DNA from 3 places in the Psychrosphaera aestuarii genome. Region 3 is predicted to be linked to each of the others. Evidence: predicted binding sites of a transcription regulator. Region 3 holds the regulator's gene; each other region holds the start of a gene.
What was found. Region 3 encodes FNR, which switches genes on or off when oxygen is low (the NO sensors DNR and NnrR bind a similar motif). Its sites were predicted from a motif close to TTGATCTAGATCAA; they were not measured.
Positions count from the first base shown of each region.

Region 1 (4,280 bases), 1.3 Mb from region 3:
AAATTACGTCGATATATACCTATGTTGTTGACCCGGAGTTTAATGGTTTTGAATTGGATTCGTCGGTTGAAGATGGCAACCAAACTTTAATGCTTACGCCGAGTATTTCAATGCTCGCTAGTGGCGCTGTTTGGAATGGTCAATGGACCGTTTCGCACACTAAAATAGAGCAACTAGAGTCTAATTTTGAAAATACCTCTTTCAGCGATATCTCGCTAAATAATCAATTTAACTTTGTTAAAGATCGCGTGGTATTTTCCGCGAATGCTAGTCGCAAGAACCAAAATATTGATAACCGTTTTGCTGGTGTCTCAGATCCTATTTTTGGTCAAAGCGAATACGTCGATGTTGATAATGGCACATTAGGATTAACCGTAAAAAACAAATCGGGTTCCGACTGGCGTAATAGTCTGAATTATTCGTATTCGGCGACTCGCTTTGATGAAGATCAGTTAGCAAATACCAGCACACGGTCAACGCAACTGGTTAAAGGCGATAGACAGAACGCGGAAGTTCGGCTCGCATATGGTTCACGAGCAAACCAAGTAAAGGGTGAGTTTCGACTAGCTGGAAATAGTAACGATAGAAATGTTCGTGGCAAGCAAAGTAACATAGCAGCCTCTTTTAATTTGGAACTACCTATGTGGTCGGCGCTTGATTTTGTATTAAGTGGTTCAGCATCACGTAACTCCATAGCAAATTCGAGTTTTGAAGACTCTAATTTGGATAATGAATTTTATGGCGCTGGTTTAGCGTGGCGTTTCAGCGAACGCTCATATATCGCGGTAACCTACAATAAAGATACGCAGGGTCAAACCCGTTTTAGTGATGCTGATGAGGAGTTTGATGATACTTTTGTTGGCTATCGTTTGGTATTAGAGCCGAGTAAACGAACTTCGCTAAGTTATGAAAACAGCCGACGTTTTTACGGTGAGTCACATAACTTTAAATACAACAAGTCGGGCAACCACTGGAATATTAATGTTGGATATGCTGAAGATTTAACGAGCCAGTCTAGGTTGGTTAACGATCCTATTTCTGCTGGTATTTATAGTTGTAATCCTATTTCGCTAGAAAGAGTGGACTGTATTCCGTTATCAAGAATTCCAGACAGACCAGACCCAAGACGTGAGTACATTGAGTTCTTTGATCCGAACTTTTTTATTGATGAAGAGTTAGTGTTATCTAAGGGATTAAATGCGTCTGTGTCGTATAAAGGCCGTAAGAGTACGTTAACTTTGTCGTATGCAAAAAGTAAGCGTCAGTTTTTAGAACGTGACAATGATGAGTTTGGTAACGAACAAGACAGTGAGTCTTTTTCTATTAACTATAACCATAGAATGTCGCGCCGAACGTCTTTTAATGCATCAGCAAACCAAACTGACGTTGATTCAAATGGTACAAGAGGCGACAGAAAAGGCTTTCAAGCAAGTGTAGGTTTGGAGCGTAAGTTAACAAGAAAGGCAACTGGAAAATTGAATATCCGCCGCTTTGATAACGACGGAAATTCAATTGGACAAAATAGAAAAGATACTCGGTTGGAAGTGCAGTACTCTTATCAATTTTAAATCAATTTTAATGCGCGTTTTGATGCATATTTAGGTTAGTTGTTACATCTAACTCAACGTCATCTTTCATTTCTTCCATTGGCGCCTCAGCGTCCATAACATTCTTTATGAAATACCAAGTGTAAAAAATCATCAAGCCTAGTGTTAATGCTAAAATACCAAAGCTCATAAACAATACTGGATCGCTCATAAAGTCACGAAACATAGATTCAATATTAAATTCGTTAAACATAATCGTTCTCCTTTTTTCTATGCCTTCAATTTAGCTCCTTGGTGTAATTTAATAATGATCTAGATCATGCTTTTTAGGTGTGCGTTTAATAAGCGAATTAAACATTGATTTAGATCATATTAAATAATCGCTAACAAACGTATTTACATTGATATGATATAGTGTATCATTTTTCTATATCATTAATTTAGAGAGTAAAAGCTTGTGTTTTTAAATCGATTTTTTGCAACTTCTTTGTGTGCAGTTAGTGTTTTAAGTGCAAGTCCGGCGTACGCTGCACATAGTATCGAAGGACTAGTTAAAGACGCGAAAGGCGCACCAGTCAAAAATGCCAAAGTCTTTGTACATGGTAGTACCTTAGTCGTTACCACAGATCAAAGTGGCCGCTTTAAATTAACTGAACAAATGAAGCATATCGAAGAGTTGCACGTGGTTGCATCAGGATTTAATCATGCTTCAGTTAAACTTTCTGAAAATATTACTAGTTACAATATTGTACTGTCGCCTAGCCTAATTGAGCGTATTGACGTTACTGCGACGCCACTTCACGGTTCTACTTTGGAGTCTGCAACGCCAATTTCTGTGTTGAGTGACCAAGAGTTAAAAAACAAACATGCTTCAACATTAGGTGAAACATTAAAAGCAGAGTTAGGTGTGCATTCTTCCTATTACGGTCCTGTAAGTAGCACGCCTATTATTCGTGGTTTAGATGGGCCTCGAGTTCTTATTGCGCAAAATGGTTTAGATGTAGGTGATGCTTCTAGAGTTGGCCCAGATCATGTGGTATCGACAGAAACAAGTACCGTAAAACAAATTGAAGTATTACGAGGTCCTGCAACATTGTTTTATGGCAGTGGCGCTATTGGCGGAGTCGTGAATGTGGTTGATAACCGTGTACCACGAGAATTAGAGCGAAGCTCTGAATGGCAATATTCCTTTGGCACAGTGGCAGATGAATCGGAGTTGTCGTTTGCATTAAACGGTGGGGCAGAGCAAGCCTTGTCAGGAAAAGATATTGCTTGGCATGTTGATGCTTTTTATAGAGACAGCAGTGATTATGATGTGCCTGCCGATCCTGAGTTGCATGTAGATGAAGATGAAGAAGAACATGCTGAACACGCTGAAGATGGTCATGGCTCTTTTACGCTAGCGAATAGTGCCTCTCGTTCAAAAGGCGGTACTGTTGGCGCAAGTGTGTTATTGGATAACGGCTTTGTTGGTGTTTCGGTAGGTTACCTAGACCGTTTGTACGGTATACCTGGTCACGCGCATGCACATGAAGAGCACGATGAGCATGAAGAGCATGAAGAACATGAAGAACATGAAGAGCACGAAGAACACGCAGATGAGCATGAAGGTCACGATGACCACGATGAGCATGGTGAAGAAGGCTTTGTAAAAGGCGATATGCGTCAAACTCGTGTGCAGTTAATTTCTGAGCTTACTTTTAAAAATTCATGGATAACAGGTTTAAATACTAAGTTTGGTGTAACAAATTATCAGCACCAAGAGCTGGAGTTTGATGGGATTGGTGGCGTAGAAGTCGGTACTCAGTTTAATAATGATGCATGGGAACTTCGTAGTGATATGTTACTCGCTGATTTAAACGATTGGCATGGCGCTTTAACGTTCGATATAAAATCATCTGACTTTGAAGCAATAGGTGAAGAGGCATTTACACCGCCATCAAAAACTAAGTCGTACGCTATTGGACTGCTTGAAGAAAAGCACTTTGACAATGTGTTGGTGCAACTAGGTGCCCGTGCAGAACAAGTATCTATAGATTCAGATTTGTACTCGTTTGATTTCTCACCAGTGAGCTTATCAGCGGGTTTAGTTTATGATTTTGCTAGTGGTTATAACATAGCCGCGTCGTATACTCATTCTTCTAGAGCACCTTCTGCAGGCGAATTGCTTTCATACGGACCTCATATTGGTACCCGTTCGTTCGAACTAGGTGCGATTTTTGACTCAATAGATGGAGCTACATCTCTTATAGAGTCGGACATGGTGGAAGAAACATCGAATAACATAGAGTTGAGCCTTAGAAAATTTGAAGGCGATGTGGGTTTTGTTGTTAATGCCTTTTTTAATCAAGTAGATGATTTTTATTATCAAGCTAATACTGGTGAAGAGTTAGATGAGTTGCCGGTATACCGTTATGAGGCCAGAGACGCTGAGTTTTATGGTGTTGAAGCGCAGTGGATTTGGCAAGCTAACCAAGACTTGAAGATCACAGTACAGGCAGACAGCATCAATGGAAAATTAACATCAGGTGAGTATTTACCGCGTATTCCACCAACTAGATTAGGCACTACTTTTGACTACGAGTTGGAAAATACCAGTATTGAACTGAGTGTGATGCATCATTTTGAGCAAGACAAAACGGCAGCGATGGAAACAACAACGGATAGCTATTCTATGGTTGATATAAAAGTTAACCATTACTTACCGTTAGCTGGAATGGATACAACCTTGTT
Region 1 covers NZ_CP072844.1:493,619-497,898, forward strand. The annotation lists gene J9318_RS02295 (porin family protein) at 1-1,568, shown strand, start outside; gene J9318_RS14120 (DUF3149 domain-containing protein) at 1,576-1,800, opposite strand; gene J9318_RS02305 (TonB-dependent receptor) at 2,005-4,280, shown strand, end outside.
Region 1: J9318_RS14120 (DUF3149 domain-containing protein) is a predicted target of FNR. The motif match lies at 1,905-1,918, and genes of this name have one in related genera.

Region 2 (4,280 bases), 1.4 Mb from region 3:
TGGCCAATATCGAATAACGAGGCTGAAGTACCAATACCTGAGTAGTCAATTCCGTCGATTGCCATCCCAACCGATGGGTTTATCGGATCAACAAATTGACTGCGTTCACCAATACCGCGAATTTGAATAAAACGCGCACGTGAAGCTCCTGCGGCAAAGTTAACATTGCCTAACTGTTGAATTGCATCTTGGAAATGACTGGCGCCTGACTTTTCTAGGCTCTCTTGGGTGAGGATTTGTAGTGAGTTCGCCGCCTTGCTTTCTGGCGTAGGCAGTAATTCACCTTTTACTTCGATAGTTTCGATATTAGTGGTAGGTTCAGATTCAGCATTAGCTGACAAAGAAACAAACGGTAGTGCAGATAAAACTGCAATTGCAGTAATGTTAAGTTTCATATTTTGGATCTCTTGTAGATAAAATAAACAAAAGACCCGGTCGTAAGCGAGTAGTCCTGGATTTACCATCCCTACGCCGGTACAAGCCGGATCAGGTTCTAAGGGTTCGATTAACGTCTCAGTATGTCGCGAATTTCGCGCATACACCCCTTGGTGTTCGGGCGCCATTTTATTGATTTAAATAAAAAAAGCTACCCCTGATTAATTTAAAATCATTCCAATATGAGGAATATCATCCTCAAGATACATTTTTGTTACGGTTTGAAAACCCAGAGATTGATAAAAATTCTCTAGATGCTGCTGTGCTGAAATTTTGCATTCAACCTCAGGCCAATATTGCTTTACAGCGTCTATGGCGGCTCGCATCATTGGTGCCGCAAGTCGCTTGCCTCGATAATCTTCCATTATTAGTACGCGACCAATGGCAGAATAGTTTTCATAAGCCAAACCAGGCGCCATCAAACGACAAGTGCCAACTAACTCATCACCATGATAACCAAACAGTTGATAACAATTTTTGGACTTATCTACGCCATCTATATCGGAGTAGATACAATTTTGCTCGACCACAAATACATCACTGCGCGCTTGTAAAATATCGTACAGCTCACCTACCGATAATTGTGAAAACGCTTTAATTTGCCAGTCAATTTTTAAATCCGTCATGTTCTGCTACTTATTTTTTTCACTGAACGATAATGTAATCACGTTTATCGCAAAATTAATAGATACACTTGGTTTTTTAGTGAGCAGTGCGTTATTCTGCGGGCTTCTGAACAATCTAATTAGGTTTATCATTATGAGTCAATTTTTTCGTACCGCTTTTCTTGTTTGTTTATTTATCGCGCCTTTCTCTAGCTTGTCAAATGACGCAAAAGAATTGGAATGGTCAGACTTAGTACCTAAAGATATGGTTCAGAAAATACCTACTATCGAGGAAATTGGACATGCGATGGCTGGGCCTCAATCTATCAATGCACCTGTTGTTAAAGAGTTAGATGGGCAAACGGTAAAAATACCCGGCTTTGTTGTGCCATTAGAAGGTGATGATGAGCTAGTGACTGAGTTTTTATTGGTTCCTTATTTTGGTGCCTGTGTTCATGTACCGCCACCGCCATCAAATCAAATTATTCACGTTACCTTTAAGAAAGGAGCAGCCGCTTCGTCTATGTATGACCCAATATGGGTAACTGGTAAAATTGCCACTGAAACATGGAAAGGTGAACTTGCTCAGGTCGGTTATACTATGCAGGGCATTGAAATTGCCCCATATGACGACTTTTAATTATTTACGCTGACGAATAATTTCATTTTCTAAGTCGGTAAATTGCTCATCGACCTTGCTACAAACGAAGCGAAGATTATAAGCAGATATTTTGGGATTAAATTCGCCGTTTTGGCAATACGTCCCGTAAAAAGCCATTAACTCACGAGAACTTTTTGTGATCTCTTTCACGTAATCTTCTTCATTAGGCTTAAATGAATCAAACTGGGTACTGATTTCGTCGTAAATACGTTTTGATACTTTGCCGCGAGAATATTCACTTTCGGCAGCTTGGCCAATTAACGTCGCAAGATACACTCTCATCTGATTAATTTGAGGCTGATCTACGGTTAGTAGCGTAATAATTAATATAACAAAGATTAAAAATTTCATGGTAACTCCAATTTGAACAACTGCCTTTTGGGCATCAAACTTAAGAAAGCGTCGATCTATAGAATTAGATCAAGGTTTTACAATTTAGTTTCATTTATATTTATGTTTCTGACATATAATTGATATTAGGCAAAATAACAGGTATCGCAATGAACGATCGCATTGATATTAAGAACATTCCTGCCGACGTAAAGGTATACAAACCTAAAGTTGAAGCAAATGCAACTTATAACCTACGAAGTCGCATATATGTGCGAGCAGTAAAAGGCTTGCACCAAGCTATTCGTAGAAAAATGGGCATTTTTTTCCTAGGGCTATTTGCCGTTTTGCCGTGGATAAATTGGAATGGACAGCAAGCTATTTTGCTCGACATTGTAAACCAGCAATTTAATATTTTTGGTTTGACCCTGTGGCCGCAAGATTTAACCATTTTTTCGTCACTGCTTATTGTTTCTGCCTTTTTACTCTTTGTAGTAACCACATTTTACGGACGAGTCTGGTGTGGGTATATGTGTCCGCAAACAGTATGGACCTTTATGTTTATCTGGTTTGAAGAAAAAATTGAAGGCTCCGCAAACAAACGTAAAAAATTAGATTCCATGCCATTGAGCTTTGACAAGGTATGGAAAAAAACACTAAAACATACGTCTTGGTGGATTGTCTCATTACTTACATCGCTTACCTTTATTGGCTATTTTGTACCGATTGATCAATTGTTTATCGACTTTTTCACTTTTGAGTCTTCGGCTATGGTGGTTGGTTGGACTTTATTCTTTGCTGGCGCTACCTATGCCAATGCTGGGTGGATGCGCGAGATCATGTGCCTTCATATTTGTCCATACGCACGCTTCCAGTCGTCAATGTTCGACAAAGATACCTACACGGTGACATATGATGCAGCCCGAGGTGAGAAACGAGGACCTCGTCCAAGAAAATCTGATCCTAAGGAGCTTGGTTTAGGCGATTGTGTTGACTGTAACTTATGTGTGCAGGTTTGCCCTACCGGTATCGATATTCGTAATGGCTTGCAGTACGAATGCATAAACTGTGGCGCTTGTATTGATGCTTGTGATGAAACAATGGATAAAATGAATTATCCAAAAGGCCTAATTTCGTATACGACGGAGCATAGCTTAGAAGGCAAGCCGACTAAAAAATTCCGCTCAAAGTTAATTGGCTACTTACTCGTTACCGTAGTGATGTCGGTTGCGTTTGTTTGGCAAGTCGCGTCGCGTGTACCGTTGGAGTTAAATATCGAACGCGATAGGAACGTGTTATATCGCACTAATAACGATGGTTTGATAGAAAACACCTTCACTTTGCAAGTTCTGAACAAAAGCCAGACGAACCAAAGTTATTCAATTACTATTGAAGGGCTAAATGAATACCAATTTTATGGTGAAACTTCTTTTTCTGTCTCGGCCGGTGAAGTGTATAAGCAACCTGTGAGTATAGCGGTTGACCCATATGAATTAAAACGCCCGGTAACGGACATAAAAATAATTATTCGAAGCGATGACGGTGAGTTAGAAGTTTCGGAGGAAACACGATTCTTTAAGGGACGTTAATGCCACAATTTGATTTTTCAGAGCTAGGTCCAGACTTGATTCTAGATGCAATAGAGTCGACAGGGATATATCCTGAGTCTGGTTTATTGCCGTTAAACAGCTATGAAAATAGGGTGTATCAGTTTTTAGGCGAAGATAAAAAACGTTACGTTGTAAAATTTTATCGACCACAGCGTTGGAGTAATGAACAAATTATTGAAGAGCACGACTTTTCAATTGAGTTAGCAGATCAAGACATTGAAGCTGTGGCGCCACTATCGTTTGATGGTAAGACGTTATTAGAGCACGGCGGTCATAGATTTAGCGTATTTCCAAGCGTTGGCGGTCGAATGTTTGAGCTTGATGATCTTGATCACTTAGAGCGACTCGGTCAGTTACTTGGTCGCATACATAGTGTTAGTGATGCGAGTGAATTTCAGCATCGAAATAAGATTGATATCGCGACTGATTTAAACGAGGCCGCTTCATATCTTAAAGAAAGTGGCCTTGTGCCAAGTTATTTACATGCCGCTTTTTTTCCAGACTTACAAAAGGTCGTTGAGCTGAGTTGTGAGCGACTACCGACGCAACTAAAAAATATACGTCTGCATGGCGATTGTCATACCGGTAATATTTTGTGGCGCACTGGCTCAAATACCGATGACGCGATCTTAGTGGATT
Region 2 covers NZ_CP072844.1:215,729-220,008, forward strand. The annotation lists gene J9318_RS01030 (TonB-dependent receptor) at 1-395, opposite strand, end outside; TPP riboswitch at 447-556, opposite strand; gene J9318_RS01035 (GNAT family N-acetyltransferase) at 597-1,061, opposite strand; gene J9318_RS01040 (DUF3299 domain-containing protein) at 1,195-1,680, shown strand; gene J9318_RS01045 (hypothetical protein) at 1,681-2,052, opposite strand; gene ccoG (cytochrome c oxidase accessory protein CcoG) at 2,202-3,620, shown strand; gene J9318_RS01055 (serine/threonine protein kinase) at 3,620-4,280, shown strand, end outside.
Region 2: ccoG (cytochrome c oxidase accessory protein CcoG) is a predicted target of FNR. The motif match lies at 2,112-2,125, and genes of this name have one in related genera.

Region 3 (4,280 bases):
TGCCACTTGATGAAGTGCAAACTGCTTGTTCACCAAAGCGTAAAGCTGAAATTATTAATACGCTTCAATCAAATGGTCATGCAACCTTGATGGTCGGTGATGGAATAAATGATGCTCCTGTTCTTGCCGGTTCGGACGTAAGTTTGGCAATGGGAAGCGGCGCAGATATTACTAAGCAGGCGGCTGATGTGATTGTGGTAAACAACTCGTTAAAAGCAGTCAACATACTGTTAAATAATGCAGCTAAGACAAGGCGAATCATTAAACAAAATTTATATTGGGCCCTGTTATACAACGTAAGTATATTGCCGGTGGCAATGCTTGGTCTTGTACCTCCATATATTGCAGTAATTGGTATGTCAGCTAGTTCGATTATTGTAGTTAGTAACTCGTTGAGGTTATTGAAATGAATATAATTTATTATCTTATTCCGGTTGCCATTTTGTTTATGGTGATCGGTGTTGTTGCGTTTTTTTGGGCAACTAAATCAGAACAGTTTGAAGACATGGAGAAGCAAGGTTTGTCGATACTAATGGATGATATGCCTTCGGGAAATAATCAATCGACAGAGTCAAAAGACGATACTAATTCAAATGCAAATGACCAAGAAAATTCACATGATAAAGAACCAAAGGGAAGCTTGTGAGTTTACTGCTTACCGCATTTCTCATGGGATTACTTGGTGTAGGTCACTGTGTTGCTATGTGTGGTTCGTTATCTATGGCGTTAGGCTTCTCGGTCCCGGCTAATAAAAGTTTTGTCCGTTATGCCAGTATTATTAGCCTGTCGCGAATTACTGGGTATGCATTGATAGGAATTATTGCTAACTACTTTACACAATCAATTTTTACTTTAACGAATGGCAACATATTATTTCTAAGCGTATTTGCTAGTTTGCTAATGATAGGTATAGGCCTGCATGTTGCCCAAATATCTAATGCTATTTTGAACATAGAATGGCTTGGTAAACATGCAAATCGTGTTATTGAGCCATTAAAGAAAAAAATATTACCGATAGACAGTTTATCTAAATGTTTCGCTTACGGCATTTTATGGGGTTTCTTACCCTGCGGATTAATATATACTGCTTTGAGCTTAGCAGTTGTTTCTGAAAGTCCAATTAACGCCGGGCTTATTATGTTTTGTTTTGGTCTAGGTACTTTGCCAGGGGTTGTCGGTATGACCGTATTTAATAGCAAAATAAGTATTTATTTAAGAAACGCTAATATACGCCTTTTTTTTGGGACTTTGATCATTATAATGGCGTTGTATCAACTTTACGTCACGTATCAAAAGTTAACGGGAATTGACTAATAATGACAGGCACAAAACAAAAACATAATTGTGGCGCGTTTAGCATTAGTTGCACTAACTGCAATCTCAATCAACTATGTATTCCATTTACACTAGATGACAATGAGTTACGTAAGTTAGACGACTTGATACAACGTAAAAAACCTTATCAAAAGAGCCAAACTCTATTTGACGCTGGACAACCTCTTAAAACACTATATGCAGTCCGCTCCGGTAGCTTTAAGTCGTACTTAGTTGATAATGATGGTACTGAGCAAATTACAGCATTTCACCTTCCTGGCGATATCATTGGGTTTGATGCTTTATCAACTAATAAACATATTACTTTTGCTCAGGCATTGGAAACCTCTATGGTGTGTGAAATTCCGTTCACGACCGTCGAAGACCTATCAGGTCATATGCCAAACTTAAGACAACAAATTACGCGTCTAATGAGTAGTGAGATATCTAACGATCAAGCGATGTTTATGTTGTTGAATAAAAAGTCTGCCGAACAGCGCATATGCAGTTTTATAGCGTCTCTTTCAAATCGTTTTAGTGAACGCAGTTTATCGTCAACCACCTTTCGATTACCTATGACTCGAGCCGAAATTGGAAATTACTTAGGGCTAACTGTTGAAACCGTTAGTCGTATTTTTAGTAAGCTACAGAAACTGGGTGTTATATCTATTGATGGAAAGTTTATTACAGTCTTAGATTTGCCTAAAGTTGAAAATTTAGTTAACTAATTGACTGGTTTATTGATTTAGGGCAATTTTATCGCGCACATTTTTCGTTATCTTTACTAAACTAAGTTTTAATAAGAAATAGTAAGGATAACTTATGAGTGATTTCAAAAATGTTTTAGTCGTTATCGATCCTACCGAAGATACACAAAAAGCGCTTTCTCGAGCATTAGAACTAGCAGAAAAACAGCCAATTCGTATTACTCTATTTCTTACTATTTATGATTTTTCCTATGAAATGACGACTATGTTGTCCTCTGATGAACGTCAACATATGCGAGATGCAGTAATTGCTGACCGAGAAAGTTGGTTACTGGACCTCATCACTCATAGCCCCACTATCCCTCATGATATAAAAACAAAAGTCGTTTGGCATAACCGACCATACGAAAGCATCATCCGGACGGTAATTGAAGGGAATTATGACCTAGTGATTAAAGGGACGCATAGCCATGACACGCTAAAATCGGTTATTTTCACGCCAACAGATTGGCATTTGTTACGTAAATGCCCTTGTGCATTGTTATTAGTTAAAGAGCACGAATGGCCTGAACACGGTAAAGTATTGGCTGCGGTAAGTGCTGGTACGGAAGATGACAAGCATCAAGAGTTAAACGATCGGATCATCGGTCACGGAAAGCACATTGCTGAACTACTGGAGTCCGATACTCATTTAATAAATGCTTATCCTCCAACCCCTGTCAATATCGCTGTCGAAATTCCAGAATTTGATCCAAACGAATATAATTCAACCATGAAACAACATCATTTAACGTCTATGGAGGCACTAGCAAATAAGCATGAAGTGCCTAATACACGCTGCCATGTCGTTGAAGGAATGGCCGAAGATGTCATCCCAAGAGTGGCTAACGACTTAGATGCTGAGCTTGTTGTAATGGGAACGGTTGGCAGACTCGGTATAACGGCCGCACTTATTGGTAACACGGCTGAGCATGTAATAGATAATATCAACTGCGATTTGCTTGCCATTAAGCCCTCAGACTTTGTTTGCCCAGTAAAACTTTAGCTTGCCTATCAATATTAGTGCAAAGGCTATGATTTATCGCTTTTGCACTCTCTTTACTATTTATTAAATGTTTAAGCATAGGTAAAATACGCGACCATTTATTATTTTGCAGTTCATTATCCATGACAGATTTAGATCCAAGAAAAGCTATTCACGAACAAAATAAACTTGAAAAAAGACTTCGAAGTCGAGTTGGCAAAGCAATAGCTGAGTATAATATGATTGAGGAGTCAGACGTTGTTATGGCTGCAATAAGTGGCGGTAAAGACTCGTTTGCAATGTTAGATATCCTGATTAGTTTGCAAAAGTCAGCGCCTATCGACTTTAAAATTATCGCAGTTAATCTAGACCAAAAACAGCCTGGTTTTCCAGAGCATATTCTGCCAGCTTACTTCGAGTCTTTAGACATACCTTACTATATTGTCGATAAAGACACGTATTCCATTGTAAAAGAAAAAGTACCGGAAGGAAAAACGACCTGCGGACTTTGTTCTCGTTTAAGACGAGGCACTTTATATTCTTTTGCAGAGTCCATTGGAGCAACAAAAATCGCGCTAGGTCATCATATGGACGACATTGTTGAAACTATGTTTTTAAACATGTTTCACGGCGCTAAATTAAAAGCAATGCCACCTAAATTACGTTCTGATGATAAACGTAACGTTGTAATTCGTCCGCTAGCTTTTTGTCGTGAAAAAGACTTGATCAAACTGGCTGAGCATAAAAACTACCCGATCATTCCTTGCAATTTGTGTGGTTCCCAAGAGAACTTACAAAGACAGTCAATTAAGGCGATGTTAACTGAGTGGGATAAACAAACTCCGGGGCGAATTGAAAACATATTTAGCTCGATAAAAAGCGTGAGTGTGAGTCAGTTAGCTGATGGTGATTTGTTTGACTTTAAAAACTTACCCATTGATAGAAGTGAAGAACGTAAAGCGTATGAATTTTCTGAGGCAACGGTATCTTCATCAAATATAGATGAGTCACTTATCATTGACGTAACTCATGTATAAATAAAAAAGGAGGCGAAAGCCTCCTTTTTCATAACAGTAATATTACTGCTCTGAATTACCCCAAGAGTCTCTTAAACCAACTGTTTTATTGAATATAAGTTGGCCCTGCTCGTTGGTTTTACCGTCAAAGCAGTAATAACCCAAGCGTTCAAACTGATAACCTTGTTGAGGTGCCGCGTTAACTAAACTTGGTTCGAT
Region 3 covers NZ_CP072844.1:1,837,446-1,841,725, forward strand. The annotation lists gene J9318_RS08385 (heavy metal translocating P-type ATPase) at 1-410, shown strand, start outside; gene ccoS (cbb3-type cytochrome oxidase assembly protein CcoS) at 407-646, shown strand; gene J9318_RS08395 (sulfite exporter TauE/SafE family protein) at 643-1,314, shown strand; gene fnr (fumarate/nitrate reduction transcriptional regulator Fnr) at 1,317-2,042, shown strand; gene uspE (universal stress protein UspE) at 2,137-3,066, shown strand; gene ttcA (tRNA 2-thiocytidine(32) synthetase TtcA) at 3,189-4,082, shown strand; gene glnS (glutamine--tRNA ligase) at 4,125-4,280, opposite strand, start outside.